Regions from separate parts of the Metapseudomonas cellulosilytica genome, predicted to be linked through region 1. Evidence: predicted binding sites of a transcription regulator. Region 1 holds the regulator's gene; each other region holds the start of a gene.
The links. The regulator FliA, encoded in region 1, starts transcription of late flagellar genes. The targets are predictions, from matches to a motif close to CTAAAGTTTNNNNNNNNNNNGCCGNTAA.
Positions count from the first base shown of each region.

Region 2: ACFW0H_RS10065 (methyl-accepting chemotaxis protein) is a predicted target of FliA. The motif match lies at 2,910-2,937, and genes of this name have one in related genera.
Region 3: ACFW0H_RS30165 (methyl-accepting chemotaxis protein) is a predicted target of FliA. The motif match lies at 3,612-3,639, and genes of this name have one in related genera.
Region 4: ACFW0H_RS30140 (methyl-accepting chemotaxis protein) is a predicted target of FliA. The motif match lies at 3,739-3,766, and genes of this name have one in related genera.

Region 1 is NZ_JBHZGN010000006.1:75,774-83,736, reverse strand. It holds gene ACFW0H_RS09545 (flagellar motor protein) at 1-706, opposite strand, end outside; gene ACFW0H_RS09540 (protein-glutamate methylesterase/protein-glutamine glutaminase) at 723-1,820, opposite strand; gene ACFW0H_RS09535 (chemotaxis protein CheA) at 1,864-4,080, opposite strand; gene ACFW0H_RS09530 (protein phosphatase CheZ) at 4,092-4,880, opposite strand; gene ACFW0H_RS09525 (chemotaxis response regulator CheY) at 4,900-5,274, opposite strand; gene fliA (RNA polymerase sigma factor FliA) at 5,358-6,104, opposite strand; gene fleN (flagellar synthesis regulator FleN) at 6,101-6,934, opposite strand; gene flhF (flagellar biosynthesis protein FlhF) at 7,013-7,963, opposite strand, start outside.
Region 2 is NZ_JBHZGN010000006.1:188,954-196,916, forward strand. It holds gene ACFW0H_RS10055 (amino acid permease) at 1-70, shown strand, start outside; gene rhuM (RhuM family protein) at 147-1,142, shown strand; gene ACFW0H_RS10065 (methyl-accepting chemotaxis protein) at 1,316-2,881, opposite strand; gene acnA (aconitate hydratase AcnA) at 3,083-5,773, opposite strand; gene rlmM (23S rRNA (cytidine(2498)-2'-O)-methyltransferase RlmM) at 5,990-7,039, shown strand; gene ACFW0H_RS10080 (hypothetical protein) at 7,158-7,328, opposite strand; gene tusA (sulfurtransferase TusA) at 7,538-7,777, shown strand; gene ACFW0H_RS10090 (gamma-glutamylcyclotransferase family protein) at 7,777-7,963, shown strand, end outside.
Region 3 is NZ_JBHZGN010000012.1:56,935-64,897, reverse strand. It holds gene purU (formyltetrahydrofolate deformylase) at 1-756, shown strand, start outside; gene ACFW0H_RS16610 (CBS domain-containing protein) at 805-1,230, shown strand; gene ACFW0H_RS16605 (hypothetical protein) at 1,242-1,415, shown strand; gene ACFW0H_RS30165 (methyl-accepting chemotaxis protein) at 1,652-3,529, opposite strand; gene ACFW0H_RS16590 (helicase HerA-like domain-containing protein) at 3,656-5,149, shown strand; gene ACFW0H_RS16585 (inorganic phosphate transporter) at 5,420-6,892, opposite strand; gene ACFW0H_RS16580 (hypothetical protein) at 7,048-7,245, opposite strand; gene mapR (GntR family transcriptional regulator MpaR) at 7,548-7,963, opposite strand, start outside.
Region 4 is NZ_JBHZGN010000001.1:341,639-349,601, reverse strand. It holds gene ACFW0H_RS01720 (sigma-54-dependent transcriptional regulator) at 1-541, shown strand, start outside; gene ACFW0H_RS01715 (NADPH-dependent FMN reductase) at 645-1,241, opposite strand; gene ACFW0H_RS30140 (methyl-accepting chemotaxis protein) at 1,558-3,702, opposite strand; partial or broken gene ACFW0H_RS01700 (Na+/H+ antiporter NhaC family protein) at 3,977-4,678, shown strand; gene nuoN (NADH-quinone oxidoreductase subunit NuoN) at 5,008-6,471, opposite strand; gene nuoM (NADH-quinone oxidoreductase subunit M) at 6,479-7,963, opposite strand, start outside.

The sequences.
Region 1 (7,963 bases):
AGCGCGGGTTCTCGCCCTCGGCGATGGAGAGGATGCCCTCCAGCAGCATCTCGCGGTAGCGGGACTGGCGTATGGCGATGGATTTGAGCTTGTTGCCGATGGGCAACAGCAGCAGGTTGGCAAAACCCACGCCGTAGATGGTGGCGACGAAGGCGACGGCGATGCCGCCGCCGAGCTGGCCGGGGTCGGCCAGGTTGCCCATGACATGGATCAGCCCCATGACGGCGCCGAGGATACCGATGGTGGGCGCATAGCCGCCCATGCTCTCGAATACCTTGGCGGCCGAAAGATCGCGCCCCTCCTGGGTGAACAGGTCGACTTCGAGGATGCTGCGGATGGACTCGGGCTCCGCGCCGTCCACCAGCAGTTGCAGGCCCTTGCGGGCGAAGGGATCGGGCTCGCTGTCGGCGACCGATTCCAACCCGAGCAGTCCTTCCTTGCGCGCGGTCATGCTCCAGCTCACCACGCGGTCGATGCCTCCGGGCAAATCGACCTGCGGCGGGAAGAGGATCCAGCGGATGATGCCCAGTGCACGCTTGAACACGCTCACGGGCGTCTGCAGGAAGACCGCGCCCAGGGTGCCGCCCAGGACGATGAGCGCCGCCGGCCCGTTGAGCAGGGCCGCGGCGTGGCCGCCTTCGAGGTAGTTGCCGCCGATGATGGCGACGAGGGCCAGGATTACCCCGATGAGGCTCAGTACATCCATTACCGGGTGTTCTCCATCACATGCACGCCTCGACCAGGTGCCGGCCGATATCGTCCAGGCCGTAGACGGCGTCGGCCAGGTTGGCCTTCACCACCGCCATGGGCATGCCGTAGATCACGCAGCTGGCTTCGTCCTGGGCCCAGATCTGGCTGCCGCCCTGCTTGAGCAGGCGCGCGCCTTCGCGGCCATCGGCGCCCATGCCGGTGAGCACCACCGCCAGGACCTTGTCGTTATAGGACTTGGCCGCCGAGCCGAAGGTGATGTCGACGCAGGGCTTGTAGTTCAGGCGCTCGTCGCCCGGCAGGATGCGCACCACGCCGCGCGGGTCGACCATCATCTGCTTACCGCCTGGCGCCAGCAGGGCCAGGCCCGGACGGAGCTGGTCGCCATCCTCGGCTTCCTTGACGGTAATCCGGCAGAGCTTGTCCAGGCGCTCGGCGAAGGCCTTGGTGAAGGCTGCCGGCATGTGCTGGACCAGCACTAGCGGCGCCGGGAAGTTGGCCGGCAACTGGGTGAGCACACGTTGCAGGGCGACCGGCCCACCGGTGGAGGTGCCGATGGCCACCAGCCGGTAGGCCTTACGCTTTGGGGCGGCCGAACTTGCCGGGGCCGCCGCTGCAGTGTGGCCCGGCTGCGCCGGCAGCGCTGCCGGCCGCGCCGGTAGGCTGGCGGCGGGCGACGGCTGCGGCGAGGCGCCGAAACTGCTGTAGCGGCGGTTGCTGCGGGCGATGCTGTGGACTTTCTCGCAGAGCAGCTGCTTGACCTTCTCGGGGGTACGCGAAATGTCCTCGAAGTTCTTCGGCAGGAAATCCACCGCGCCTGCATCCAGGGCGTCGAGGGTGACGCGGGCGCCCTCGTGGGTGAGCGAGGAGAACATCAGCACCGGGGTCGGGCAGCGCTGCATGATGTGCCGCACCGCGGTGATGCCGTCCATCATCGGCATCTCGTAGTCCATGGTGATGACGTCCGGCTTGAGCGCCAGCGCCTGGTCGATGGCCTCGCGGCCATTGGTGGCGGTGCCCACCACCTGGATATTGGGGTCGGAAGAAAGGATTTCCGAGACACGGCGGCGGAAGAACCCGGAATCGTCCACCACCAGAACCTTGACTGCCATATGAATGAAACTCCTTGCGGGCGGCCATTCCCGGCCGCCCGGATCAGCCACGGCGCGCGTAATGCTTGAGCATGCTCGGCACGTCGAGGATCAACGCGATACGGCCGTCGCCGGTGATGGTGGCGCCGGACATGCCCGGCGTGCCCTGGAGCATCTTGCCCAGGGGCTTGATCACCACCTCCTCCTGGCCCACCAGCTGGTCGACCACGAAGCCGATGCGCTGGGTGCCCACGGAGAGGATCACCACGTGCCCCTCGCCCTGCTCCTCCACCGCAGCGTCACGCACCAGCCAGCGCTTGAGGTAGAACAGCGGCAGCGCCTTGTCGCGGACGATCACCACCTCCTGGCCATCCACCACGTTGGTGCGCGACAGGTCGAGGTGGAAGATCTCGTTGACGTTGACCAGCGGGAAGGCGAACGCCTGGTTGCCCAGCATCACCATCAGAGTCGGCATGATCGCCAGGGTCAGCGGGACCTTGATGACGATCTTCGAGCCCGCGCCCTTCTGCGAGTACACGTTCACCGTGCCGTTGAGCTGGGAGATCTTGGTCTTCACCACGTCCATGCCGACGCCGCGGCCGGACACGTCGGAAATCTCGGTCTTGGTCGAGAAGCCCGGGGCGAAGATCAGGTTGTAGCACTCCAGTTCGGTGAGGCGCTCGGCGGCGTCCCTGTCCAGCAGCCCTTTCTCCACCGCCTTGGCGCGCAGCACGGCCGCGTCCATGCCCTTGCCGTCGTCGGTGATCATCAGCAGGATGTGGTCGCCTTCCTGTTCGGCGGAGAGCACCACCCGGCCGGTGCGCGGCTTGCCGGCGGCCTCGCGCTCCTCGGGGGATTCGATACCGTGGTCGACGGCGTTGCGCACCAGGTGCACCAGCGGGTCGGCCAGGGCCTCGACCAGGTTCTTGTCCAGGTCGGTCTCCTCGCCCACCAGCTCGAGGTTGATTTCCTTCTTCAGGTTGCGCGCCAGGTCGCGGACCAGGCGCGGGAAGCGGCCGAAGACCTTCTTGATCGGCTGCATGCGGGTCTTCATCACGGCCGTCTGCAGGTCCGCGGTGACCACATCGAGGTTGGACACCGCCTTGGCCATGGCCTCGTCGCCGCTGTTGGCGCCCAGGCGCACCAGGCGGTTACGCACCAGCACCAGTTCGCCGACCATGTTCATGATCTCGTCCAGGCGCGCGGTATCCACCCGTACCGTGGTTTCCGTTTCGTTGGCCACGGCGGGGCCGGCGGCAGCATTGCCCGAGGCCGGCGCGGCGGCCTGGCGCGGCGCCGGCTCGGCCTTGGCGGCGGGCTTGGGCGCAGCGACCGGAGCCGGGCGGCTGGCAGCCGGTGCGGCTACGGCGACCGGTTCTTCGGTGGCGCCGATGAACTTGCCCTTGCCGTGCAGTTGATCGAGGAGCGCTTCGAATTCGTCGTCGGTGATGTTGTCGCCGCTGCCGGCCGCTGGCGCGACAGGTGCGGCAGGTGCCACCGGCGCAGCGGTCGCTTCCACGGCACCACCGAACTTGCCCTTGCCGTGCAATTGGTCGAGCAGGTCCTCGAACTCGTCGTCGCTGATCTCGTCGCCCGCACCGGCAGTCGCCAGGGCGGCGGTCGATGCATGGGCAGTAGTCGATGCATGGGCGGCGACCGCGGTTGCCGGCTCCACGGCACCGGCGAACTTGCCCTTGCCGTGGAGCTGGTCGAGGAGCGCTTCGAACTCGTCGTCGGTGATTTCATCGGCCGCCACGGCAGTGGGCTCGGCGCTGCCGCCGACGTTGTCGCCCAGGGCCTCCAGCAGTTGCTCGAACTCGCTGTCGGTGATGTCCGCGGTGGCTTGCGGCGCTGCCGGCACCACGGCGATGGCAGCCGCGGGCTCGCTGCCGCCCGGCTCAGCCAGGCGCGACAACGCGGCCAGCAGCGCGGGGGTGGCGGGTGTCGGTTCGCTCCGCTCACGCACCTCGCTGAACATCTCGTTGACCGTGTCCAGGGCCTGCAGCACCACGTCCATCAGCTCGGCATCCACGCGGCGTTCGCCCTTGCGCAGGATGTCGAAGACGTTCTCGGCGATGTGGCAGCACTCCACCAGGGCATTGAGCTGGAGGAAGCCGGCACCGCCTTTCACGGTATGGAAACCACGGAAGATCGCGTTGAGCAGGTCCATGTCGTCCGGGCGGCTTTCCAGCTCGACCAGCTGCTCGGACAGTTGCTCCAGAATCTCGCCGGCCTCTACCAGGAAGTCCTGGAGGATTTCTTCATCGGCGTCGAAGCTCATTTGAGCGCTCCCTAGAAACCAAGGCTGGATAGCAGATCGTCGACGTCGTCCTGGCCGGACACCACGTCTTCCCGTTTATCGGCATGGATCTGCGGACCTTCACCCCTGGAAGGATTTTTTTGTTGTTCCAGCTCGGCGCGCAGCAGGGCGTGGTCGTGCTCGATGCCGGCGTAGCGATCCACCTGGCTGGCCATCAGCACCAGCTTGACCAGGTTGCTCTCCACCTCGGTGACCAGTTGGGTCACGCGCTTGATCACCTGGCCGGTGAGGTCCTGGTAGTCCTGGGCCAGCAGGATGTCGTTGAGCCTGGCGGACAACGTATCGCTGTCGCGCTGGCTGCGCGCGAGGAACTGCTCGATGCGCCGGGCCAGCTCGCGGAAACCGTCCGCGCCGATTTCCCGGCGCATGAAGCGGCCCCACTCCTCGCCCAGCTGCCGGGCCTCGTCGCCCAGCCCGCCCAGCAAGGGCGCGCTCTCTTCCACCAGGTCCATGGTGCGGTTGGCGGCCTTCTCGGTCATCTGCACCACATAGCCCAGGCGGTCGGTCGCGTCGGCGATCTGCGACATTTCCTGGGCGTGGGGCAGGTGCGGGTCGATCTGGAAATTGACGATGGCGTTATGCAGTTCGCGTGTGAGCTTGCCGACTTCCTGGTAGAGGCCGCGATCACGGACGTGATTGAGTTCGTGGATGAGTTGCACGGCGTCGGTGAAGTTGCCTCTTTCCAGGCTTTCCACCAGTTCCCGCGCACGGACTTTCAGGGTCGACTCGAAGTCTCCCAGCAGGGTTTCGTTCTGCTCCATGGTGCCCTCGCGGCTGGCATCAGCCGTTGACCCGCTCGAAGATCTTCTCGATTTTTTCTTTCAGCACCTGGGCAGTGAAAGGCTTGACCACATAGCCGTTCACACCGGCCTGGGCCGCCTCGATGATCTGGTCGCGCTTGGCTTCGGCGGTCACCATCAGGACCGGCAGGTGCTTCAGGCGCTCGTCGGCACGGACGGTGCGCAGCAGGTCGATCCCGGTCATGCCGGGCATGTTCCAGTCGGTCACGAGGAAGTCGAAATTGCCGCTGTGCAGCATCGGCAGCGCCGTGGTGCCGTCGTCGGCTTCGGCGGTATTGGTGAAACCCAAGTCGCGCAAGAGGTTCTTGATGATGCGTCTCATCGTCGAGAAATCGTCAACGATGAGGATTTTCATATTCTTGTCCAAGTCGACCTCCGTACAGTCTCAAACGCCCCTCTTGCCGGGTGCGCCGTTCAAATCTGGAAGCGGTGTGCCATTCAGCGCGCGCGCCATTCGCCGAGCCGCGCACGCAGGCGTGCGGCGCACTGGCTATGCAATTGGCTGACTCGCGATTCGCTGACCCCCAGCACTTCACCGATTTCCTTCAGGTTCAATTCTTCGTCGTAGTACAGCGCCAGCACCAGGCGCTCGCGCTCCGGCAGGTTCGCGATGGCGTCGGCCAGCGCGGCCTGGAAGCGCTCTTCTTCCAGCTCGTTGGAGGGCGAAAGTTGGGTGACTCCGGCGTCCTCGTGCACCCCGCCATGCTCGCCGTCCTGCAACAGGTCGTCGAAGCTGAACAGGCGGCTGCCCAAGGTGTCGCTCAGGATGCCGTAGTAGTCTTCGAGACTCAATCCAAGTTCGGCAGCAACCTCCTGATCTTTAGCGTCGCGACCGGTACGCGCTTCGATGACGCGGATCGCATCGCTCACCATGCGGGTGTTGCGGTGCACCGAACGCGGTGCCCAGTCGCCCTTGCGCACCTCGTCGAGCATGGCGCCGCGGATGCGGATGCCGGCATAGGTTTCGAAGCTGGCGCCCTTGCCGCCGTCGTATTTCTTCGAGGCTTCGAGCAAGCCGATCATCCCGGACTGCATCAGGTCTTCCACCTGCACGCTGGCCGGCAGACGCGCCAGCAAGTGGTAGGCGATGCGCTTGACCAGGGGGGCATAGCGCTCGATCAGCTGATGCTGCGAGTCCCTTGCCTGAGCCTTGCCGTACATGCGCAGTCCGGATGCGGGTGTCATACGGGGTTTTCCGCGGACGGCTGCTTGACCAGCCGCTCGACGAAGAACTCCAGGTGGCCCCGCGGATTGGCCGGCAGCGGCCAGCTGTCGACCTTCTGCGCGATGGCCTTGAAGGCCAGCGAGCACTTCGAGCGCGGGAAGGCTTCATACACCGCACGCTGCTTCTGCACCGCCTTGCGCACCGACTCGTCGTAGGGCACGGCGCCAACGTATTGCAGCGCGACGTCGAGGAAGCGGTCGGTGACCTTGGTCAGCTTGGCGAAGAGGTTGCGTCCTTCCTGGGGGCTGTGGGCCATGTTGGCCAGGACGCGGAAGCGGCTCATGCCGTAGTCGCGGTTCAGCAGCTTGATCAACGCGTAGGCGTCGGTGATGGAGGTCGGCTCGTCGCAGACCACCACTATCACTTCCTGGGCCGCGCGGACGAAGCTGACCACCGAATCGCCGATGCCGGCGGCGGTGTCGATCACCAGCACATCGAGGTTGTCGCTGATCTCGCTGAATGCCTGGATCAGGCCGGCGTGCTGCATGGGCGAAAGCTGCACCATGCTCTGGGTGCCGGAAGCGGCCGGGACGATGCGGATGCCCCCCGGCCCCTGCAACAGCACGTCGCGCAGGTCGCATTCGCCATTGATCACATCGGCCAGGGTGCGTTTGGCGGTGAGGCCGAGCAGGACATCGACGTTGGCGAGTCCCAGGTCGGCGTCCAGCAACATGACGCGGCGACCGAGATCGGCCAGCGCCAGGGAAAGATTCACCGACACATTGGTCTTGCCGACGCCACCCTTGCCGCCGGTCACCGCGATCACCTGTACGGGATGCATACTTCCCATTTCAAATACCTTGTCTCAGATCGACTGGGCCACTTGGCTGTCTGGTGCCGCCCAATCCAGGGCGGCGCAATGAATTCATCAACCCGCGCGACGCGCCGGATTCTGGTAGAGACCGGCGAACAGCTCGGCCATGGCGTCCTCGCTCGGGTCTTCCGGCGCCTGGAGGCTGACCGCACGGCTTACCAGCTGGTGGCTGCGGGGAACTTGCAGATCATCCGGAATTCGCGGCCCGTCGGCCAGATAGGCTACCGGGAGATGCTGGCCGATAGCCAGCCCCAGAACCTCGCCCAGGCTGGCCGCTTCGTCCGCCTTGGTAATGATGCAGCCGACCAGGCCGCAACGCTTGTAACTGTGATAGGCCGCCTTGAGCACCTGGCTCTGGCTGGTGGCGGCCATCACCAGGTAATTCTTCGCATTGATGGTCCGGCTGGCCAGGGCTTCGAGCTGCATGGCCAGGGCCGGATCATTGGCCGGCAGGCCGGCGGTGTCGACCAGTACCACGCGCTTGCGCGCCAGTGGCGCAAGCGCCTGGGTCAGGGACTGGCCCGGGTCCACCAGGGTCACCGGCACATTGAGGATGCGGCCGAGGGTCTTGAGCTGTTCCTGGGCGCCGATGCGGAAGCTGTCCATGCTCACCAGGGCGACGCTCTGGGCGCCGTATTTGAGCACGTAGCGGGCGGCCAGCTTGGCCAGGGTGGTGGTCTTGCCCATGCCGGCCGGGCCGACCAGGGCGATCACCCCGCCCTCTTCCAGCGGTTCCTGCGCGGGCGTGCGGATGGCTTGGGCCAAGTGCGCCAGCAGCATGCGCCAGGCCTGGCGCGGCTCGCCGACGCTGGCCACCTTGTCCAGCAGGGCGCGGCCGAGGTCGGCCGGCAGCCCCATGCGCTGCAGGCGGCGCCAGAGGCTGGCCTGCTGCGGACGGCGGCTCTGCATCTGGCCCCAGGCGATGGAACCCAGCTGCACTTCGATCAGTTCACGCAGGCCGCTCAGCTCGAAACGCATGGCATCGAGGGCAGCCTGGTCCACATG
Region 2 (7,963 bases), 110 kb from region 1:
GCTGCTGCTGCGCAAGGCCGAGCCGGCTGCTGGAGCGAAGCGGGGATTGCAGAAACAGGGAAGCTACTGACAGGTAGATCAGCCGCCGTACCGGCAGGAGGCAAGCAGACTGCGGAGTCCGATCACCGCCAGGGAAGGACGACACCATGGACAGGTTGCAGGAGCAACTGCCGGTACTGATCTACCAAAGCGAAGGAGAAAACATCACCGAGGTGCGCCTCGAAGGGGAGACCGTCTGGTTGACCCAGAGGCAGATGGCGGAGTTGTTCGATAAGAACATCCGCACCATCAGCGAACACATCCGCAACATCTTCCATGAAGGGGAGTTGGATGAACCGGCAGCTATCCGGAATTTCCGGATAGCTGCCGCGGATGGCAAATCCTACGAAACCCTCCACTACTGCCTCGACGTCATTATTTCGGTCGGCTATCGCGTCAAGTCGGTGCAAGGCACCCGCTTCCGCATCTGGGCCAACCGTATCCTCAAGGAACACCTGATCCAGGGTTACACCCTGAACCAGCGGCGGCTGACGGCGCAGCAGGAGCGAATCGGCCAGCTGAAGAGGACGTTGACGCTGTTCCGCGACAGACTGATCGAGCAGACCAGCCTGCCAGAAGCGCGCGGGTTGGTAAGCGTCATCACCGGCTACGCCCGCACCTTCGTCCTCCTCAACCAATTCGACAATGAGCGCCTGGCGCAGTACGGCTTTGCCGAGGACATCCGCTACGTCATCGAGCCGCAGGAGGCCAGGTCGGGAATTGCCGCACTCAAGGCAGACCTGATGATCAGGGGCGAGGCCAGCGAACTGTTTGGCAGGCCCAAGGACGACAGTTTCGAAGGGCTGCTGGGCAATATTGTGCAGTCCTTCGGTGGCCAGTTTCTCTACCCGAGCATCGAGGAGCAGGCGGCGAATCTGCTGTACCTGGTGATCAAGAACCACCCCTTCACCGACGGCAACAAGCGGATTGGCGCCTTTCTTTTCATCTGGTTCCTGCAGCGCAACCGGCATCATCTGAAGCAGGATGGGGAGCTGAAGATCAACGACAACGCCCTGGCCGCCATCGCCCTACTGGTGGCGCAGAGCGATCCGCTGCACAAGGAGCTGATGGTGCACCTGATCATGAACCTGATCATGGGTTAGCCCTGGCTGAAAGAAAGATCGGCCAGGGGCAAACGCCAAGGCCGGATTTCAGCGCAGGAAGATCGCGCCGTGCGCACCGGCGAAGCTGGTGGTGGGCTGAAGCCCACCCTACGGCCTGGCGGGCGAGGTATGCAACGTAAAAAGGGCGCCATCCGGCGCCCTTTTTCTTTGGCTCAACGATTGAACCTGTCCACCAGCGAGTACTGCCCCTGGGCGGTATGGGTCAGCTCTTCGCTGAGCAGGGCGGTACGCTGGGCTTCGCCCGAGGTCTGCTCGGCGAGGTGGGCGATGCTGCTGATGCTCTGGTTGATCTGCTCGGCCACCGCGCTTTGCTCCTCGGTGGCGGCGGCGATCTGGTCTGCCATGTCGGCGATGTTGGCCACCGACTCGCTGATCCCCACCAGTGCCTGGTCGGCCTGGAGCACGCGCTCGACGCCTTCGTCAGCCTGGCGGCGGCCGTGCTCCATGGTGTGCACGGCTTCCTCGGCAGTCTTCTGCAACTGGGCGATCAGTTGGTGGATCTGTCCGGTGGATTCGGCGGTGCGTTGCGCCAGCTGGCGCACTTCGTCGGCGACCACGGCGAAACCACGGCCCATCTCGCCGGCGCGGGCAGCCTCGATGGCGGCGTTGAGCGCGAGCAGGTTGGTCTGGTCGGCGATGCCCTTGATCACGTCCACTACGCCGCCGATCTGGTTGCTGTCCTGGGCCAGGCGGGTCACGGTCTCGCCGGTTTCGCCCACCGACCGCGACAGGCGCTGGATGGCCTCGCGGGTTTCGGCAGCGACGGTCCGGCCCTGGCTGGTCAGGCGGTTGGCTTGCTGGGTGGCATCGGCGGTGCGCTGCACGTTGTTGGCGACTTCCTGGGTGGTGGCGGCCATCTGGTTGACCGCGGCGGCCACCTGTTCGGTCTCCACCCGCTGGCGTTCCAGCCCTTCTGAGCTGTTGTGGGCCAGGGCATCGGCCTCTCGGGCCTGCTGGGCGAGGTGCTCGGCGGTGTCCTGCAGTCGGGTCAGGCAGGTCTTGAGGCGGGCTTCCTGGCTGAGCATGGCCATTTCCAGCCGCGCCTGGACACCGCGGCTGTCGGTGTACATCTGCGCGATCAGCGGGTCCGAGGTGGTCTGATCGGCCAGGTGCAGCAGGCGCTTGATGCCACGGTTCTGCCAGGCCAGGCCGATGAGGCCCAGGGGTACCGAGAGCAGGGCCGCGAGGAGGAAGCCCCAGTGGGAGTCCAGCCAGATGCCGATGAGGAAGCCGATCTGGCTGATCAGGATGAAGGGCAGCCAGTCCTGCAGCACCGGCAGCCAGCGGTCGCGCCGGGGAATGGCCGGCTTGCCGGTATTCAGGCGCTGGTAGAGGGCCTCGGCCCGGCGCACCTGTTCGGCGGTCGGCTTGATCCTCACGGATTCGTAGCCGGTGACCTGGCTGCCTTCGAAGATCGGCGTGACGTAGGCGTTGACCCAGTAGTGGTCGCCGTTCTTGCAGCGGTTCTTGACCACACCCATCCAGGGGCGTCCCTTCTTCAGGGTGGCCCACATATGGGCGAACACTGCCGACGGCACGTCCGGGTGGCGCACCAGGTTGTGCGGCGAACGGATCAGTTCTTCGCGGCTGAAGCCGCTGATGTCGATGAACGCCTCATTGCAATAGGTAATGATGCCCTTGCTGTCCGTGGTGGAGATCAGGCGTTGTTCGGCGGGAAAGCTACGCTCCCGCTGGGTGATGGGTTGGTTGTTTCTCATGGGTGTCCTTCCGCAAGGCCTACAGCATCTATCGGCATCCAGGCCCTAAGGTTGAGCCTTTTCTTTTGCGCGGTAGTCTACCCGGATTGCACTCAGGCCCGCCCGGTACGTTGGTGGGGTGGATTCCGTAGCCTGGATGCAATCCGGGGAGGAGGCCGATGCCTCGCCCCGGATTTCATCCAGGCTACACAGATGCGGCCGTCAACCCGCCAGCAATTGCCGCAGCACGTAGTGCAGGATGCCGCCAGCCTTGAAGTACTCCACCTCGTTCAGGGTGTCGATGCGGCAGAGCAATTGCGCGTGGTGCTTGCTGCCATCCTCGCGGGTGATCTCCAGGCGCAGGTTCATGTGCGGGCGCAGGCTGGCGCCGTCCAGGCCGCTGATGCCGAGGGTCTCCTTGCCCGTCAGGCCCAGGCTCTTGCGGTCTTCGCCGTCCTTGAACTGTAGCGGCAGCACGCCCATGCCCACCAGGTTGGAGCGGTGGATGCGCTCGAAGCTCTCGGCGATCACGGCCTTGACCCCCAGCAGGTTGGTGCCCTTGGCCGCCCAGTCACGGGAAGAACCGGTGCCATATTCCTTGCCGGCCACTATCACCAGCGGCGTGCCTTCCTGCTGATAGCGCATGGCGGCGTCGTAGATCGCCAGCTTCTCGCCGCTAGGCGCGTGCAGGGTGTTGCCGCCTTCCTCACCGCCGAGCATTTCGTTGCGGATACGGATGTTGGCGAAGGTGCCGCGCATCATCACTTCGTGGTTGCCGCGCCGCGAGCCGTAGGAGTTGAAGTCGGAAGGCTGGACTCCGTGCTCGCGTAGGTAGCGTCCGGCCGGGCTGTCGGCCTTGATGTTGCCGGCGGGGGATATGTGGTCGGTGGTCACCGAATCGCCCAGCAGCGCGAGGATCCGCGCCTGGTGGATGTCTTCCACCTTCGGCGGGGCGCCGGTGATGTCGGCGAAGAAGGGCGGGTGCTGGATATAGGTGGAGTCCGCCTGCCAGGCATAGGTATCGGACTCGGGCACCTTTATGGCCCGCCATTTGTCATCGCCGGCGAAGACTTCGGCGTATTCCTTGCGGAACATGGCGGTGTCCACCTTGGCGATCGCTTCGGCGATTTCCCGCTGGCTCGGCCAGACGTCCTTGAGGTAGACCGGCTTGCCGTCCTTGCCTTGGCCCAGGGGCTGGCTGCCGAGGTCGATGCGCACGCTGCCGGCCAGGGCGTAGGCCACCACCAAGGGGGGCGAGGCCAGCCAGTTGGCCTTCACCAGCGGGTGCACCCGGCCTTCGAAGTTGCGGTTGCCGGAAAGCACCGAGGCCACGGTCAGGTCGGCCTGTTGTACCGCCTTCTCGATGGGGTCGAGCAGGGGGCCGGAGTTGCCGATGCAGGTGGTGCAGCCGTAACCCACCAGGTTGAAGCCGAGCTGGTCGAGATACGGGGTCAGGCCAGCGGCGCGGAAGTACTCGGTCACCACCTTGGAACCTGGGGCCAGCGACGACTTGACCCAGGGTTTGCGGACCAGGCCTCTCTCCACGGCCTTCTTGGCCAGCAGCCCGGCAGCCATCATCACGCTGGGGTTGGACGTGTTGGTACAGGAGGTGATGGCGGCGATGACCACCGAGCCGTCTTCCAGGTCGAAACTCGCGCCATCGTCCAGCGTCACCCGGGGGCTGCCGGCAGCGGCCGCGCCGGTGGGCTTGAGTTGCAGGTTCAGCAGGTCGTCGAAGGCCTTGGGCACCTGGGGTAGCGGCACGCGGTCCTGTGGGCGGCGCGGCCCGGCCAGGCTGGCTTCGACGCTGGACAGGTCCAGGGCCAGGGTGTCGGTGAACAGCGGCTCAAGACCGGGCTCGCGCCACAGCCCCTGCGCCTTGCTGTAGGCCTCCACCAGTTGCACGGTCTCTTCCGGGCGGCCGGACAGCCGCAGGTAGCCCAGGGTGATCTCGTCCACCGGGAAGAACCCGCAGGTGGCGCCATACTCCGGGGCCATGTTGGCGATGGTGGCGCGGTCGGCCAGGGGCAGGTCGGCCAGGCCGTCGCCATAGAACTCGACGAATTTCCCTACTACGCCCTTCTTGCGCAGCATCTGAGTGACGGTGAGCACCAGGTCGGTGGCGGTGATGCCTTCGCGCAGCTTGCCGGTGAGCTTGAAGCCGATCACTTCGGGGATCAGCATCGACACCGGTTGGCCGAGCATCGCAGCCTCGGCCTCGATGCCGCCGACACCCCAGCCGAGCACGCCGAGGCCGTTGATCATGGTGGTGTGGGAGTCGGTGCCCACCAGGGTGTCGGGAAAGGCCCAGGTGACGTCGTCTTCCTCACGGGTCCAGACGGTACGGGCGAGGTATTCCAGGTTGACCTGATGACAGATACCGGTGCCCGGCGGCACCACGCTGAAGTTGTCGAAGGCGCGCTGGCCCCAGCGCAGGAAGGCGTAGCGCTCGCCGTTGCGCTGCATCTCGATCTCGACGTTCTGTTCGAAGGCGGCCTGGGAGGCGAAGCGGTCCACCATCACCGAGTGGTCGATCACCAGGTCCACCGGCGACAAGGGGTTGATCCGCTGCGGGTCACCACCGGCCGCCGCCACGGCGGCGCGCATGGCGGCCAGGTCGACCACGGCCGGGACGCCGGTGAAGTCCTGCATCAGTACCCGTGCCGGACGGTACTGGATCTCGCGCTCCGAGCTGCGCGGGCCTAGCCACGCGGCCAGCGCCTTCAAGTCGGCGGCGCTGACGGTCTCGTCGTCCTCCCAGCGCAGCAGGTTCTCCAGCAGCACCTTCATCGACATGGGCAGTTTGTCGATCGGCCCAAGCCGCTTGGCGGCTTCGGGCAGGCTGAAGTAGTGGTAGGTCTTGCCGGCGACTTCGAGGCTGCGGCGGCAGTTCAGGCTATCCAGGGAAGGCATCGCACTCTCTCCTTGTGGCCCACACGGCATGGGCCGGCTGCACGTACAGAATCTAAGAAACTAGCTCTGCTTGGCGGGGCTCGCCATATCAGCCGACCGGCTGAAGGCGCGCGGAGTTCCCCAGGGATGGCGGCATGGCATGTAAGGAAATTACTCGAGGGGCTGTGTGAAAACGGCTGTCGCGCAACTATAGTGCGCGCCCAGGAGGAGCCCCCGATGAACACCCTGCTGTTGCACTGCCGCCCCGGTTTCGAGGCTGAAGTCTGTGCCGAGATCGCCGAGCACGCCGCCCACCTCGATGTGGCCGGCTACCCCAAGGCCAAGCCCCAGAGCGCCTACGCCGAATTCGTCTGCAGCGAGACGGGCGGTGCCGAGCGGCTGATGCGCAAGCTGCGTTTCAGCCAGCTGGTCTTCCCCCGTCAGTGGGCCCGGGGCGAATACGTCCAGCTGCCGGAAACCGACCGTATCGGCGTATTGCTGGAGGCGTTGGCGGGCTATCCGCTCTGCGGCAGCCTCTGGTTGGAGGTGCTGGACACCAATGAAGGCAAGGAGTTGTCCACCTTCTGTCGCAAGTTCGAGAAACCCCTGCGCGCCGCCCTGGCCAAGGCCGGGCGCCTCAAGGACGATCCGCAGCTGCCGCGCCTGCTGCTGACCTTCCGCAGTGGCCGCGAGGCCTTCGTCGGCCTGGCCGAGTCAAACAATTCCGCGCTCTGGCCCATGGGCATTCCACGACTGAAATTCCCCCGTGAGGCGCCGAGCCGTTCCACGCTCAAGCTGGAAGAAGCCTGGCACCAGTTCATTCCGCGCAACCAGTGGGATGCGCGGCTGGCTCCGGGCATGACCGCCGTGGACCTGGGCGCCGCCCCCGGCGGTTGGACCTGGCAGCTGGTGCAGCGGGAGATCAAGGTGACCGCCGTGGACAACGGCCCCATGGCCGAGAGCCTGATGTATTCGGGCTTCGTCGAACACCAGCGCGCCGACGGCTTCACCTTCAAGCCGCGCCGGCCGGTGAACTGGATGGTCTGCGACATCGTCGAGAAGCCCGCGCGCACTGCCGCGCTGATCGAGACCTGGCTGGGCGAGGGCTGGTGCCAGGAGGCGGTGGTCAATCTCAAGCTGCCGATGAAACAGCGCTATGCCGAGGTACGGAAGTTGCTGGCGCGCATCGACGACGGGCTGAAGGGGCGGGGGCTGAAAGTATCCATCGCCTGCAAGCAGCTCTACCACGACCGCGAGGAAGTGACCTGCCATCTGCGCAGGTTGTAGGGAGCGGCTGCTGGCGCTGATCTATTGTGGGGGCGAATTCATTCGCCAAGGGCAGCTCCGCTGCCCCCTCGGAACCTGCAGGGCAGACCTGCGGCCTGCTTGGCGAATGAATTCGCCCCTACAAGGGCCTCATCCGGCTCGCCCAGTAACTCTGCTTGTGCCCGCGGGCCTGGTACTCCGCCGCCAGGCGCTCGGCCTCCTCGCGGGTCAGTTCGCTGCGCAGGACGAACTCGTTGCCGTTGTCGTCCAGTCGCTTGACGCACCAATTGCGCTCGGGGGATTCGGGCATGGCGTGCCCTCCGGCGAAAGCTCCATGCTGCGCCGCAACCCATTGGCTGGCCAGTGGGGGGATGACCCGTGCAGATTGCCCGAGTCGCCGGGCTCGCGATGCCCATCCAAGGTCGTGCGCCGTTGTGCCCGGACGTCGCAGCCAGGCCGGCAAGGCTGGGCGGATAGGCAGCTTTGCGCCACAATAGCCGCCAGTTTTCGGAGTTTCCCATGTCCCAACAGCCTGATGCCATCCTCGACGCCACCGGCCTGAATTGCCCAGAGCCGGTGATGATGCTGCACAACAAGGTGCGCGACCTGCCGGCCGGCGGCCTGCTCAAGGTGATCGCCACCGATCCCTCGACGCGGCGCGATATTCCCAAGTTCTGCGTCTTCCTTGGCCATGAACTGCTGGACCAATCGGAAGAGCAGGGCACCTACTACTACTGGATCCGCAAGAAGGTCGATTGATGTCCTTCTACTTCGCCTATGGTTCCAACATGAACCCGGCGCGCATGCGCAGCCGGGGCCTGGCGTTCAGTGAAGCCCTGGCAGGACGCCTGGAGGGCTATGCGCTGTGCTTCGACAAGCGTGCCCACGACCGTCCCGGTCGCTCCTACGCCAACATCCGCCACCAGCAGGGCGGCGTGGTGGAAG
Region 3 (7,963 bases), on a different contig from region 1:
GAAGCCAGCCACCACTCGGATAATCAGAGCGGCTGGTTCTTCATGCGCCATGAGATCCGGGCCGATTCCCTGCCGTTCGATCTCGACGGTTTCCGCCAGGCGTTCGCCCCCATCGCCCGTGAGTTCTCCATGGAATGGCGAGTGACCGACTCCGAAGTGAAGAAACGCGTGGTGCTGATGGCCAGCCGCGATTCCCACTGCCTGGCCGACCTGCTGCACCGTTGGCACAGCGGCGAGCTGGACTGCGAGATTCCCTGTGTGATCGCCAACCACGACGATCTGCGCAGCATGGTGGAATGGCACGGCATCCCTTACTTCCATGTGCCGGTGGATCCGAAGGACAAGCAGCCGGCCTTCGACCAGGTCTCCCGCCTGGTGGAGGAGCACAACGCCGATACCGTGGTGCTCGCCCGCTACATGCAGATCCTTCCGCCCGAACTCTGCCAGCGCTATGCCCACCAGGTGATCAACATTCACCACAGCTTCCTGCCGTCCTTCGTCGGCGCCAAGCCCTATCACCAGGCATCGCTGCGCGGCGTGAAGCTGATCGGCGCCACGTGCCACTACGTCACCGAGGAACTGGATGCCGGCCCCATCATCGAGCAGGACGTGGTGCGGGTGAGCCATCGCGACAGCGTCGAGGACATGGTCCGTTTCGGCAAGGACGTGGAGAAGATGGTCCTGTCCCGTGGGCTACGCTATCACCTTGAAGACCGGGTGCTGGTCCACGACAACAAGACCGTCGTGTTCAACTGATGCCGTTGGCGGGCACCCGCGCCGGTCCATCGGCAGAGGAGCCCGCCCATGCTCAAGTCCATCAGGGTGCGTGACTGCATGAGTCACCATCTGGTGACCTTCAGGTCCGACACCGACCTTCTAGATGCCATCGACCGCCTGCTGGAGCACCACATATCCGGCGCGCCGGTGGTGGACTCCCAGGGCCATCTGATCGGCATGATCTCCGAAGGCGACTGCCTGCGCGCTGTACTTTCGGGCGCCTGCCGCGAAGCTGCTGGCGGCAGCGTCAGCGGCTACATGTCCACCCCGGTGGAATCCATTTCGCCGGAGGCAGACATCATCGACCTGTGCCAGCGCTTCCTGCGCGACAAGCGCCGGCGCTTCCCGGTGGTGGAAGACGGCAGGTTGGTCGGTCAGATCAGCCGCCGCGATGTGCTGCGCGCGGTCAAGGCCTTCGCCCGGCACGAAGCCGGCCAGCCCCCTGAAGTCTGAGGAACCCGCCCATGGCCGATCCACGCGACCGCGCTACCTCCAGCCCGCCGCCCATCCTGGGCGAGGGCTGCGTACGACGCTATGACCCGGATGAGCTCGGCGAGGACAATGGCACCGAGTTTCCCGGTGCAGCCGAGTTGTGGCGCAAGGTGCAGGAAGAGGAAGAAAAGAAGAAGGCGCCCTAGGGCGCCTTTCCGGTTTAGCTGGGGACGGCTCTTGTAGGTTGGTGCTGAGCGAAGCGAAGCCCAACACGCGGAGCTGAAACCAGGACCGTTGGGCCTCGCAGGCTCGGCGCCAACCTACGGTCCTGACTCAGTTTCGTAGGGTGGATAACGCTCTTTTTATCCACCAGCGGCGCCATGCCGAACGACGATCGGTGGACCGCAAGAGCGTGGTCCACCCTACGCGAGGCTCCCCTGCGTCAGATCCGGAAGCTCCCCACCAGTTGCTGCAGGCGCGCGGCCTGCTGGTCGAGGTCGGCGCAGGCGCGCAGGGTGGCCTGGAGGTTCTCCACGCCCTCCTGGTTGAGGGTGTTGATCTCGGTGATGTCCATGTTCAGCGAGTCGACCACGGCGGTCTGTTCCTCGGTGGCGGTGGCCACCGACTGGTTCATGCCGTCGATCTCGCCGATGCGCTGGGTCACGCTGCCCAGGCGCTCGCCGGCCTGGTTGGCGATGGCCACGCTCTCTTCGCTGTAACGCTGGCTCTCGGTCATGGTGCTGACCGCCTCGCGGGCGCCGACCTGCAGCTCCTCGATCATCTGCTGGATTTCCTGGGCCGACTCCTGGGTGCGGTGGGCCAGGTTGCGCACCTCGTCTGCCACCACCGCGAAGCCCCGGCCGGCTTCACCGGCGCGGGCGGCTTCGATGGCGGCGTTGAGGGCCAGCAGGTTGGTCTGCTCGGAGATGCCCTTGATCACTTCGAGGATCTGGCCGATGTTCACCGTCTTGCTGTTCAGCGTTTCGATGTTGCCGCAGGAGGCGCGGATCTTCCCGGACAGCTCGTTCATCGCGGCGATGGTGCGTTCCACCACCTGGCGGCCGTCCTCGGCCAGGGTGCGGGCGGAGGAGGCCTGGTGCGAGGCGTCGGCGGCATTGCGGGCGATCTCCTGGGCGGCGGCGCCCAGCTCGTTGATCGCCGCGGCCACGCTGTTGGTGCGGTTGGCCTGCTCGTCGGAGTTGCTCATCGAGGAGTTGGAGGCGCTGAGCACCAGGCGTGCCACCTGGTTGACCTGGGTGGTGGCCGAGGACACTTCGCGGATGGAACCGTGGATCCGCTCGACGAAGCGGTTGAAGGCGCTGGCCAGTTCGCCGAACTCGTCCTGGGCGTGAATGGCCAGGCGGCGGGTCAGGTCGCCTTCGCCCTGGGCGATGTCCTGCATGGCGCGGCCCATGGTGTGCAGCGGTTGCATCAGCACGCGGATCAGCATGCCCAGCAGCATGATGATGAGCACCACGGCGATCAGGGTGGCAATGATGGCCGAGGCGCGGAACTCGCTGAGCAGGCTGTAGGCCTTGCCCTTGTCGATCGACAGGCCGAGGTACCAGTTGACCGAGGGCAGGCCCTTGATCGGAGTGAAGGTGACGATGTGTGTGGCGCCATCCAACTCCACTTCGCTGAAGCCGCTGCCGATGGCCGGGGTGTTCCGCGGGAAGGCGTCCCGCAGGGTCTTCATCACCATGTCCTTGTTCGGGTGCACCAGGATCTTGCCGTCGGCGCTGACCAGGAAGGCGTGGCCCGTGCCGCGGAAGTCCAGGGCGTTGATGATCTTCACCAGGGTATCGAGACCCAGATCGCCACCGGCGACGCCCAGGGACTGCACCGGCGTGGCGATGGTCATGATCAGATGACCGGTGGCGGCGTCCACGTAAGGTTCGGTGAGGGTGGTGCCGCCGGCGCTCTTGGCGCCCTGGTACCAGGGGCGGGTGCGCGGGTCATAGCCGTCCGGCATCGGGCTGTCCGGGCGCATGGTGAACTTGCCGTCCTGGGCCCCGAAGTAGGTGAAGGCGAAGGTGGAGGTCAGCGCGCGCTGTTGCAGCAGGGCCGGCACCGCCTCGTCCGAGGGATTGGCGGCGAGGGATTCGGCCACGCTCTCCACCAGCAGGATCCGGCCGGAAAGCCAGTTCTGGATGTTGCTGGCGGTCACATCGCCCATTTCCTGCAGATAGTTTTGCAGGTCGTCACGGAGCGCATTCCTTTGCAGGTAATCGTTGTACAGGGTGAACAACGAGAAGGCTGCGATTACCACCAGCGAGGCGGCCAGCAGGATCTTGTGGCTGAACCTGAGGTTTTTGATCATGTTTGCTTGCGTCCGGTTGGGTCAGGCACCAGTCTTTCATGGCACTCAAGTGCAGAAAAACTGAGTAGAAACGTCGGTTTAGTTATCGGCGCGGTCCTGTGAAAGCTTTAATCCGAGGAAGGCAAAATGCCCGAGCAACTTTCCCTGATTCTTGGCGCTGACCCTGCGGGCAATGCCGTTTCCCAGGCCATGAAACTGGCCAACCGCCATGGCCTGGTCGCCGGTGCCACCGGCACCGGCAAGACGGTGACGCTGCAGCGCCTGGCGGAGGCCTTCAGCGACGCCGGTGTCGCCGTGTTCGCCGCGGATATCAAGGGCGATCTCTGCGGCCTCGGCGCTGCGGGCAATCCCCAGGGCAAGGTGGCCGAACGCATTGCCGCCATGCCCTGGCTCGGCCATCAGCCACGGGCCTATCCCGTCACCCTCTGGGACGTCGCCGGCCAGTCCGGCCACCCGCTGCGCACCACCCTCTCCGAGATGGGGCCACTGCTACTGGGCAACCTGCTGGAGCTCACCGACAGCCAGCAGGCCGCGCTCTATGCCGCCTTCCAGGTGGCCGACCGCGAAGGCCTGCTACTGCTCGATCTCAAGGACCTCAAGGCCCTGCTCAACCACCTCAAGGCCAATCCGGACCTCCTCGGCGAGGACCGCGCCCTGTTCGCCGGCGCTTCCGCCCAGGCCCTGTTGCGGCGCCTGGCAACGCTGGAGCAGCAGGGGGCCGAGGCGCTTTTTGGCGAGCCGGCGCTGCAGTTGGAGGACATCCTCCAGCCCGACCGCGACGGTCGCGGGCGCATCCACCTGCTGGATGCCAGCCGGCTGGTCCACGAAGCGCCCAAGGTCTACGCCACCTTCCTGCTATGGCTGCTGGCCGAGCTCTTCGAGCAACTACCCGAACGCGGTGATGCCGACAAGCCGGTGCTGGCGCTGTTCTTCGACGAGGCCCACCTGTTGTTCGCCGATACCCCGAAGGCATTGCAGGAGCGCCTGGAGCAAGTGGTGCGGCTGATCCGCTCCAAGGGCGTTGGCGTCTACTTCGTCACCCAGTCTCCCAGCGACCTGCCGGACGACGTGCTGGCCCAGCTCGGGCTGCGCATCCAGCATGGCTTGCGCGCCTTCACTGCGAAGGAGCAGAAGGCCCTGCGCGCGGTGGCCGACGGTTTCCGCCCGAACCCGGCTTTGGACACCCTGGCCGTGCTCACCGAACTGGGCATAGGTGAAGCCCTGGTGGGCACCCTGGAAGAAAAGGGCACGCCGGCCATGGTCCGGCGCGTGGCTATCGCCCCGCCGCAATCGCGCATCGGCCCGCTGAACGAGACCGAGCGAGCTGCCCTGGTGCGCAATTCGCCCCAGGCCGGCCATTACGACAAGGCCATCGACCGTGAGTCCGCTTATGAAATGCTCACCGCCCGAGCAGCCCGGAAGCCGGTCGAGGAGCCCGAGCCGCGCGGTGGCAAGCCGGCGGCGAGCCAGCCCGGCATGGGCGACCTGGCGGGCGAGCTGCTTGGCACTTTCGCCAGTCAGGCCATGAAAACGGCGGTGCGCCAGGCTGCCAACCAACTGGGCCGGCAACTGGTACGCGGGCTGATGGGCTCGCTGCTGGGGGGCAGCAAGCGCCGCTGAGGGACGGCAGGGCGCGTCCTTGTAGGGGCGAATTCATTCGCCAAGCAGGCCGAAGGGCTGCCCTTCGAGTCACCAGGGGGCAGCGCGTAGGGTGGAAATCCCTTTGGGGATTTCCACCATCGGTGCCTTGCGTGGCCTCGCTGGTGGATAGAAAAGCGCTATCCACCCTACACGGCTGAGTTCCATTGGTGGGCTGAAGCCCACCCTACCCAGCCAGAGTCCAGAACGAAAAAGGGCGCCACAAGGCGCCCTTTTTCATGCTCGTCCAGATCAGACGATAAAGGTATTGGCCAGCCAGAACAGACCGGCGGAGAGCGCCATCGAGGTGGGCAGGGTAAGGATCCAGGCCATCAGGATGTTGCGCACGGTGCTGCCCTGCAGGCCGCTCTTGTTGGCGACCATGGTGCCGGCGACGCCGGAGGACAGCACGTGGGTGGTGGACACCGGCAGGCTGTAGATGTTGGCCATGCCGATGGCGCAGGCGGCGGTGATCTGCGCGCTCATGCCCTGGGCATAGGACATGCCCTGCTTGCCGATCTTCTCGCCGACGGTGCGCACCACGCGCTTCCAGCCGACCATGGTGCCGATGCCCAGGGCCAGGGCCACCGCCAGGATCACCCAGAACGGGGCGTATTCGGTGGTGGCGGTCAGGTCCTTGCGCAGCTTCTCCAGGTCGGCCTTTTCACGCGCCGGCAGTTCGGAGAGCTTGCCCACCTTCTTCGCGGTGTCGTCCAGGCAGAGCAGGTAACGGCGTACCTGCACGCGGGTGTCATCGCTCAGGTCGTTGTAGCTGGCGACTCCGTTCAGCACCTTGAGCAGGGCGGCGATGGTCGGCTCGGTCTGCTTCGGATCGCAACGATAGAGCTGCGGCATCTCGCTGCCGTTGCTCTTGCCGAGCGCCAGCATCTCGCCGAGGGTATCGGTGTGGCGCTGGTAGAACTGGCTCAGGTGAGTGGCCGCATCGCGGGTGCGCTCGATCTGGTAGGTGGTGCTGTTGAGGTCGAGCACGAACTTGGCGGGAACGATGCCGATCAGCACCAGCATGATCAGGCCGATGCCTTTCTGACCGTCGTTGGAACCGTGCACGAAGCTCACGGCCATGGCGGAAAGCACCAGCACCAGTCGGTTCCAGAAGGGCGGATGCTTCTTCTCGTCCAGTTCCTTGCGGGTTTCCGGGGTCTTGTGCATCTTCGACAGCGGGTACAGCCACTTCAGGCCCAGCAGCAGCAGGGCCGCGATCATGAAACCCGCGGCCGGGGAGAAGATCAGCGACAGGCCGATGTCGATGGCCTTGCCCCAGTTCACGCCTTCGCCCAGGGGCAGGTCGGTGAGTACCGCGTTGGCCAGGCCGACGCCGAGGATCGAACCGATCAGGGTGTGGGAGCTGGAGGCCGGGATACCGAAGTACCAGGTGCCCAGGTTCCAGGCGATCGCTGCGGTGAGCAGGCTGAACACCATGGCCAGGCCGTGGCCGGTGTTGACGTTGATCAGCAGTTCCACGGGCAACAGGTGGACGATGGCATAGGCCACGCCAACACCGCCCAGCAGCACGCCAAGGAAATTGAAGATCCCTGAGAGGATCACCGCCCGGTAGGGCGACATGGCCTTGGTGTAGATGACGGTAGCCACCGCGTTGGCGGTGTCATGGAAACCGTTGATGAATTCGAATGTCAGGACGAATGCCAGGGCGAGACAGAGGCTCAGCACCAGCCAGGCATCTAGCCCGCTGAATAGATCGAACATGAAGGTTGTGTGACTGGCTCATGAAGGGGCGGCGATTATGCCAGAAAACCGGTCGTCGCCCAGACCCGGACGTCGAGCGGTTTCCGGCATGCCACCCGCAAGTTGTCGCAAATCAATACGAGTGATTCCCTCCGCTGGAAGGGTGCGACAAATTGTCAGGGTTCCTGGCCGAGCTCTTTTTCGATCTTTTCCAGCTCTTTTTCGAAGCTTTTGTCGAGCAGGCTGGGTTTTTTGCGCCAGGGTTTTCGCTCAGGATCCCTTTGCGCGGCATAGGTCGTGACCTCGCCGCCGTATACATCCTTGTAACGTTGCGCCTGGCGCTCGAGTTCGGCGCGCAGTTCGTCTTTCGTCACGTGATTTTTCCGTTTTCTTGATTAATGGTCTTGATGGCAATCGGGCAGTCTAGAGGCGTTGGCCGAGGTTCCGCAGCCCACCCGGCCTGGGCCGTTGGCACGGCCTTCTTGTAAGAAAAAGTTCAACTATCGCAACTTCGGGCACTTTCCTGCGCACTACGGAAAGACCCTGTCGTTAATCCGGGAATAGACGCCGAATTTGCGGGAACCCCGGAAAGAACGATTGAAAGTATAACAAGCCAACGGGAAAGCTCCATTGCAGGATTATCCCGTCAGCTCGAACGATAGCGACTCCAGCTCTGTCAGGGATTACCCATAAGAGACCGAATAATTCTGCCGAGAGTTTCCATTGCCTGTTCGCTGGAGTTGCTCCAGGGATGACCAAAGTTGAGGCGGGCGCAATGGCTGAAACGCCGTGTTGCGGAAAAAATCGGACCTGGCGCGATGCTGATCCCTTGGGCCAGGGCGAGTTGGAACAGGCGTAGCGAATCCACCTGCTCGGGGAATTCCAGCCAGAGGAAGTAGCCCCCCTCCGGCCGGCTGACGCGGGTTTCTTCCGGGAAATGCCGGGCGACCGCCGCGAGCATGGCGTTGCGCTGGCTTTCCAGGGCATAGCGCAGCTTGCGCAGATGGCGGTCGTAACCGCCGTGCTGCAGGTAGTCGGCAATGGCGGCCTGGGCCGGCACCGAGGCGGAAATGCTGGTCATCAGCTTGAGCC
Region 4 (7,963 bases), on a different contig from region 1:
TGCCGATGGGGTGGGCCTGCCGCTGGACGTGCGGGTGCTGGCGTCGACCCGGGAAGAGCTGGGCGAGCTGGTGGAGCAGGGGCGGTTCGACCCGGGGTTGCGCCTGTGGCTCGAGCAGAACCGCCTCTGCATCACGCCGCTGCGCAAGCGCCAGGGCGACATCGCCCTGCTGGCCAGCTACTTCGCCGATCTCTACAGCCTGGAGGCCGGGCGCCGGCCCAGTCATTTCAGCGAGGAAGCGCTGTCAGCCATGTCTCGCCATCGCTGGCCGGGGAACGTACGCGAGCTGGCCAGCCGGGTGCGGCGTGGCTATGCCCTGGCGGAGAGTGGCCAGATCGAGGCGGATGACCTGGGGCTGCAGAGTTCGCCGGCGGACGGCGCCCCGCTGGGAACGCTGGAGGATTACAAGCGCCGGGCGGAGTACCAGGCGCTCTGCGATGCCCTGGCCCACTACAGCAGCAACCTCAGCCATGCGGCCAAGGTGCTGGGAGTGTCGCGGCCGACTTTCTATCGGCTGCTGCACAAGCATCAGTTGTTATAGGGGAGATCATTCGCAAGGCAGTCCGCAGGATTGCCCTCGGAAATCCCGGGGGGCAGCTGCGCTGCCCTTGGCGAATGAATTCGCCCCTACAGGAGCGCGTTGGTTACATCCCGTTGGCGAAGGCCGGGAGGCTAATGTCGATGGCGGCGCGCACCGGCTTCAGCGCCTCGGCGTAGCGGGCGAGGATATCCAGGTCGTAATCCATTCGGGCGCGGATGCGCTGGTCGTCTTCGCTCACCGGGTCGGTTTCGTTGAGCACTTTTTCGACGCCGCGGACGATCAGATGCTCCGGCAGGTAGCAGAGGCGGCAGTTCTTGTAGCTGGACGCACGCAGTTCGCTGATGGGGTAGCCGCCACCGATGCCGGAGGAGACGCCTACCAGCAGGCCCGGTTTGTGGGCCAGCTCGGCCTTGCTGGCGTAGATGAAGAAGTTCTTGATCGCCGGGCAGGCCATGCCGTTCCACTCGGGGGCGATCACTACCACGGCATCCGCGTCGCGCAGCAACTGCTGGTAGTCGGTCCAGGGGCCGGTGTCCTCGGCCGGCCACAGGGGCAGCGGGCCCTGGCCGAGGTCGATGATATTGCAGGAGCTGGGGCTGGCCTTGTCGAGGTCGATCAGGCGCTGGCGGATGAAGCGGGCGACCTTGCCCGATTGGCTGTTGGCGCGGCTGGAGCCGGCGATCAGGACGATGTTCAGCATCTTGGGTTCCTTGTTCAGGGATTCCTTGTTGAAAGCGCGGGGAGGCTAGCCGGACCTTTGCGGCTCGGCAAGGGAGAAGGGCTGCTCCTTTGTAGAGCGAGGGGCAGGACTGCGTCCTGCATTCGCGAATGAATTCGCTCCTACAGAGGTACAGGCTCAGTCGTCTGGCTGGGCGGTGCCGGCGCGAGTCACCCCTCTCCCTTTGGGAGAGGGGACGGGGGTGAGGGAGGTTTGGAGCTGCAGGGAATTCCAAGGGGCAGACCTGCGGCCTGCTTGGCGAATGAATTCGCCCCTACAAAAGAAAGCCACGGCGGTATCAGGCGCGGAACTGATCCATCAATCCCTGCTGCTGGTTGGCCAGGCGATTGAGCGACTGGCTGACCTGGGCCGACTCCTCGGCCTGCCCGGAGAGGGCTTCGGTGACGTCACGGATCGACGCCACGTTGCGATTGATCTCCTCGGCCACGGCGCTCTGCTCTTCGGCGGCACTGGCGATCTGCAGGTTCATGTCGGTGATCACGGTCACGGCTTCGCCTATGCGCTTCAGGGCGGCCACCGCCTGTTCGACCTGCGCCACGCTGCCCTGTGCCTGGCGATGGCTGCTGTGCATCGACCCCACCACCTCGCGGGTGCCGTGCTGCAGGCCTTCGATCACCTGGCGGATTTCCTCCACCGAGTCCTGGGTGCGTTTGGCGAGGTTGCGGACTTCATCGGCCACCACGGCGAAGCCGCGCCCGGCTTCGCCGGCACGGGCAGCCTCGATGGCGGCATTGAGCGCCAGCAGGTTGGTCTGCTCGGCAATGGCGCGGATCACTTCCAGTACCGAACCGATCTGCTCGCTGCTGCTGGCCAGGGCCTGCACTTCGTCCATGGCGGCACTCATCTCGCTGGCCAGTTGCTCGATGGAGCTGGTGGTGCGGCCAATCACCCCGAGGCCTTCGCGAGTGGCGTGGTCGGCACCGCGGGCGGCTTCGGCGGCCTGTGCGGCGCTGCGGGCAACGTCCTGGGCAGTGGCGCTCATTTCGTTGGAGGCGGTGGCCACCTGGTCGACTTCGCGGTACTGCTGCTGCATGCCGGCGCTGGTCTGGCTGGCGATGGCGGCGGACTGGTCGGCGGTACTGCGAGCGTCCTGCACCGAGCGTTTCACGTCGGCGATGGTCGGTTGCAACTTGTCGAGGAAGCGGTTGAACCAGCCGGCCAGCTCGCCCAGTTCGTCCTCACGGGCGTAGTGGAGGCGGCGGGTGAGGTCGCCTTCACCGCTGGCGATGTCCTTTAGCATCGTGGCGACGCCGAGGATGGGGCGGGTCACGCCGCGGGCGGTGAGCCACACCAGCAGCAGGCCGGCGATGGCGGCGACAAGGCCGACCAGCAGGCCGGTAAAGTTCGCGGCCCGGCCCTGCTGGTCGAGCTTGGCCTCGAGGTCCAGGGCCGGCGCCAGCAGCACCTGCTGCGGCACTTCCAGCAGGACGCTCCAGGGCGCGGCGGTAGGGATCGGCTTGAACGGCTGCATCACCCGCAGCATGCCGTCATGGCTCATTTCCACGGCATTGCCGGCGTTCAGGTTGCCGGCCAGTTCGCCGGCCTTGTCGCCGAAGGCCTTTTCCAGCCTGGCGCTGAGCAGCGACGCGTCGCGGCTGTGACCGGCGAGCAGGCCGGCGGGGCTGATGATGCTGACATGGCCATTGCCGTCGAAGAGTTCGTGGTTGCCCGCCACGCTCAGCTGCTGCAGGCGCTCGAGGCTGATGTCCAGGCCCATGACAGCCACTGTCTTGCCGTTCAGTAGCAGCGGGAAGGCAATGCTGGTCATCAACACCTGGCGACCGCCGACGTTATCGAAGTAGGGGTCGAGCACGCAGGCCTGGCCGGTCTTCATCGGGCAGGTGTACCAGGCGTTATAGGGCGCGCCGCTGGGGCCTGTGCTGCTGTCGGCGAGCATCTTCTCGTTCATCGACTCGGACTCCAGCTTGCCGGGAGTGGGCTGGGCCCAGTAAAGGGAAAAGCGGCCCTTGTCGTTGCTGCCGAGTTCGGGCTGGCCCTCGAAGAGTTCGTCCTTGCCGTCCAGAGCGTTGGGTTCGAAGACCAGGTAGAGGCCGAGGATTTCCGGGTTGGCCTCCAGGCTGGTGCGTACCTGGCGGGTCAGGTCCTCACGCAGGTCGAAGGCGTCGAGGAAGCGCTTTTCCGCTTGTTCCTTGAGGAACAGGACCTGGCGTGAGAAGCCTTTGCCGTACTGGTAGTTGTCCATGAAATAGCGCTGGATGCGGATCGCCTGCAGCTCCGCACGGGCCTGCAGCCGCAGGCGTGCGCTCTGCTCGAGCATCTGGCTGCTGTCGGCCTTCACCAGGCTGGCGCTGCGCTTGGACTGGTAGAGGGCGGATCCGATCAGGAGGGTCACTATGGCCAACAGGCAGAGGCCGGCCAGCAGGGTGATCTTCCACTGAATGGACAAGCGATTGAACGGCATCGAGGGCTTCCTTCTGTCTCGTCGGAACTTCATTCGTTGTCGGCGTCAGAGGCGACTTCTTGACGTGCCGGCGACGAAAAGCCGTGCGGAATGCACGAGGGCGGAATTTGCAGGCAAGAATTGTGCACAGTCCGGTCAATATTCCGAACGCTTTTTGACAGAGGGGCCACCTTTCGGCAGAGTGCGCGCTTTTTTTTCGCGGCAAGTCCGCGGCCGGCGTGGTCTGGAAACCAGAGGAGTGGCGATGAATGCGGTAGTGGCGGCGGTGGGGATCATGCTGGTCGCGCTGCTGCTGTGCGTGGCCATCTCCTCGCAGAACATCCTGCCGGTCCACATCGCCTTCATCCCGTTGCTGGTGCCGCCGCTGCTATATGTGCTGACGCGCCTGTCCATCGACCGCCGGCTGATCGCCTGCGTGATCACCTTCGGCCTGATCACGCCCTACATGTTCCTGCCGGTGGGCTTCGGCAACATCTTCCTGAACGAGATCCTGCTGGCGAATGTGGTGAAAAGTGGCGTCGACGTTACCGGCGTGAATGTCACCGAGGCGATGTTGATACCGGCCCTGGGCATGGTGTCCGACCTGCTGGTCGCGCTCTTCAGCTATCGCCGCAAACGCAGCTACGACCTGGGGCATATCGCCGAGGCCGAGCAGGTGGGCGTGGCCTACAACCCGCTGAGCCTGGCGGTGGCCGGCGTGGCGATCCTGGTGGCCTTCGCGATGCAGTTCTGGCTGGACTCGATGATCATCGGCGCGCAGCTGGGCTTCAGCCCGCTGGCCATCGTCAGCATCGTCGGCACCGCCGGCGCCCTGGGCGACGCCGGTTCGCCGGCCTCCGACTCCACCCTGGGCCCGACCGCGGGGCTGAATGTGGACGGCCAGCACAACCACATCTGGGACACCGTAGTGCCCACCTTCCTGCACTACAACCTGCCGCTGCTGGCCTTTGGCTGGGCCGCGGCGATGGTGCTCTGAACCGCGCCAACACTGGCCGGCGGTGGGGCACGGCTGCGACGTAGGTTGGTGCCGAGCCTGCGAGGCCCAACATGTGACCCGCAGGGCCACTCCTGCGAGGCCTTGGGCGACGCAAGCGTCGCCTTGTCGGGCTTCGCTTCGCTCAGCGCCAACCTACTTGGCGCCCGCTTGAATAATCAGCACCACGTAACCCAGTCACCACGGGCATCTGCCTGCATCGCGATTGAAGTCGCGCAATGACCGCGAAGTAGTGCAGGGCAACAGAACCCCCGAATGACGCCCATGAAAAACCCGGCACTTGGCCGGGTTTTTCGTTTCGCGGGTTCGCCTTAATTGGCGAGGGCCACCAGGCCGGAGTGATGGACCAGGTCCAGCAGCGGCTGCGGGTAGACGCCGAGGACGAAGGCCAGCAGGGCCACGAACAGCAGCATGATGCCGCCGGCGCGCTGGGCCCAGTGCAGTTCCGCGTCGTGGCGGCGCAGGTTCGGCTCGACCAGGAACAGGGTCACCATGACGCGCAGGTAGTAGAAGATACCGATGGCGCTGCCCAGCACCAGGGCGCCCAACAGCCACCAGAGGCCGGATTCGACACCGGCGGCGATCACGAAGAACTTGCCGATGAAGCCTGCGGTCAGCGGAATGCCGGCCAGCGACAGCATCATCACGGTGAGCACGGCGGTCAGGTACGGACGGCGCCAGAACAGGCCGCGGTACTCGTACAGGGCGTCGCAGTCACGGCCGCTGAAGGGGGTGGACATCAGGGTCACCACACCGAAGGCGCCAAGGCTGGTGAGCACATAGGTGGCCAGGTAGACACCGATGGCTTCAACGGCCAGGCCCTTGCTCGCGATCAGCGCCACCAGCAGGTAGCCGAAATGGGCGATGGAGGAGTAGCCGAGCAGGCGCTTGATGTTGTTCTGCACCAGGGCCAGCAGGTTGCCGAACAGGATGGAGGCGATGGCGATCACAGTCAGCAGGTCGTTCAGCCAGCCGCCGGCAGTGGCCGGGGACAGCTGGTACAGACGCAGCAGCACGGCGAACACGGCAACCTTGCTGGCGGTGGCCAGGAAGGCCGCCACTGGCGCCGGGGCGCCTTCGTACACGTCCGGGGTCCAGAGGTGGAAGGGCACCAGGGACAGCTTGAACGCCAGGCCGATCAGCATCATGCCGATGCCCAACTGGGAGAGGACGCTGGAGGTGCCGGCGGCGGCCAGCTGGCTGAAGCTCAGGCTGCCGGCGTCGGCATAGAGCAGGGCCATGCCGAACAGCAGGAAGGCGGAACCGGCGGCCGAGAGCACCATGTACTTGATGCCGGCTTCCAGGGAGCGCTTGTTGAAGAAGGCGTACGCCACCAGGCCGTAGATCGGCACCGAGAGCAGTTCCAGGCCGATGAACAGGCCGGCCAGGTGCTGCGCGGTGACCAGCACCAGGCCGCCGGCGGCGGACAGGAGGATCAGCAGGTACATCTCTTCGCGGTTGCCCGGGTAACCCTTGCCGGATTCACCGCCCAGGTAGGCGTGGATCAGGGTGACGCAGGCGAGGGTGCCCGCCAGGACCAGGGCCATGTAATAGGCGCCGAAGTTGTCCACCATCAGCAGCGGGGTCACCTCCAGCGGGGCGACCTTGAGGGCTGGGAGGATGGAAACCAGGGCCAGGTTCAGACCGATGACCGACAGGCCGAAGGTCCACGAGTGGTGCCGCTTCCAGGCGATGGCCAGCATGACCACCACGATGGTGGCGCAGGTGACCAGCAGCGGCAGCAGGGCGATCAGGTGTTGAGTCGTGAATTCCATAACCTACTTACCGGGCAACGAGTTGATTGACGGCGGAATCCAGCCACTGGTGCACGCCATGCATGGTCGCAGCGGAGGTATCCAGCACCGGTTGCGGGTAGATGCCGAGCAGGACCAGCAGGCCGGCGAGGCCCAGGACCATGACCAGCTCGCGGTATCTCAGGCCTTCGTAGACGCTCTCGGTCTTGGCCGGGCCGAAGTAGGCGCGGTGGATCATGATCAGCGAGTAGACCGAACCGAACACCAGGCCAGTGGAGGCCAGTACGGCGATCCAGGGCACTTGCTGGAAGGCGCCGACCAGGATCAGGAACTCGCCGACGAAGTTGCCGGTGCCGGGCAGACCCAGCGCGGCGGCGGCGAAGAACAGGCTGACGCCCGGCAGGTAGGGCATGCGTGCCCAGATGCCGCCCATCTCGCGCATGTCGCGGGTGTGCAGGCGCTCGTAGAGCTGGCCGCACAGGATAAAGAGTGCGGCGGCGGAGAGGCCGTGGGCGATCATCTGCACGATGGCACCCTGCAGGGCGATCTGGCTGCCGGAGTAGATGGCGATCAGCACGAAGCCCATGTGCGACACGCTGGAGTAGGCCACCAGGCGCTTGATGTCGGTCTGGGCGAAGGACAGCAGCGCGCCGTAGACGATGGCGAACACGCCGAGCCATTGGGCGATGGGGGCGAACTCGGCCGAGGCGTTGGGGAACAGCGGCAGGGCGAAGCGGATCATGCCGTAGGCGGCGGTCTTCAGCAGGATGCCGGCGAGGTCCACGGAACCCGCGGTCGGCGCCTGGGCGTGGGCGTCGGGCAGCCAGGAGTGCACCGGCACCACCGGGAACTTCACCGCGAAGGCGGCGAAGAAGCCGAGCATCAGCAGGTACTCGGTACCGGGCGCCAGTTCGGCCTTCAGCAGGTCGGCGTAGTTGAAGGTCAGCACGCCGGTGTTGCTGTAGTTCACCAGCACCAGGCCGAGGATGGCCACCAGCATGATCAGGCCGCTGAACTGGGTGTAGATGAAGAACTTGGTGGCGGCGTTGATGCGGCTCTTGCCCTTGCTTCCGCTATGACCCCAGAGCGCGATGAGGAAGTACATCGGCACCAGCATCATTTCCCAGAAGAAGAAGAACAGGAACAGGTCGACGGCGAGGAACACGCCGACCACGCCGCCGAGGATCCACATCAGGTTGAGGTGGAAGAAGCCGACGCGGTTCTGGATTTCGCGCCAGGAGCAGAGCACGGACAGCACACCGAGCAGGCCGGTGAGGACGATCATCAGGATGGAGATGCCGTCCAGGGCCAGGTGGATGGTGATGCCGAAACGCTCGATCCACTGCACCTTGAACTCTTGCGCCCACACCGGCTCGGTGCCGGGCGCGGGAGCCAGGGTGAAATCGCCGGTCGCCCACAGCCAGAGGCCGAGGACGAACAGCAGGGTCATGGTGAGCAGGGCGATCCAGCGGGGCAGGGTGGTGCCGAAGCGCTCACCTTGCCAGCAGAGCAG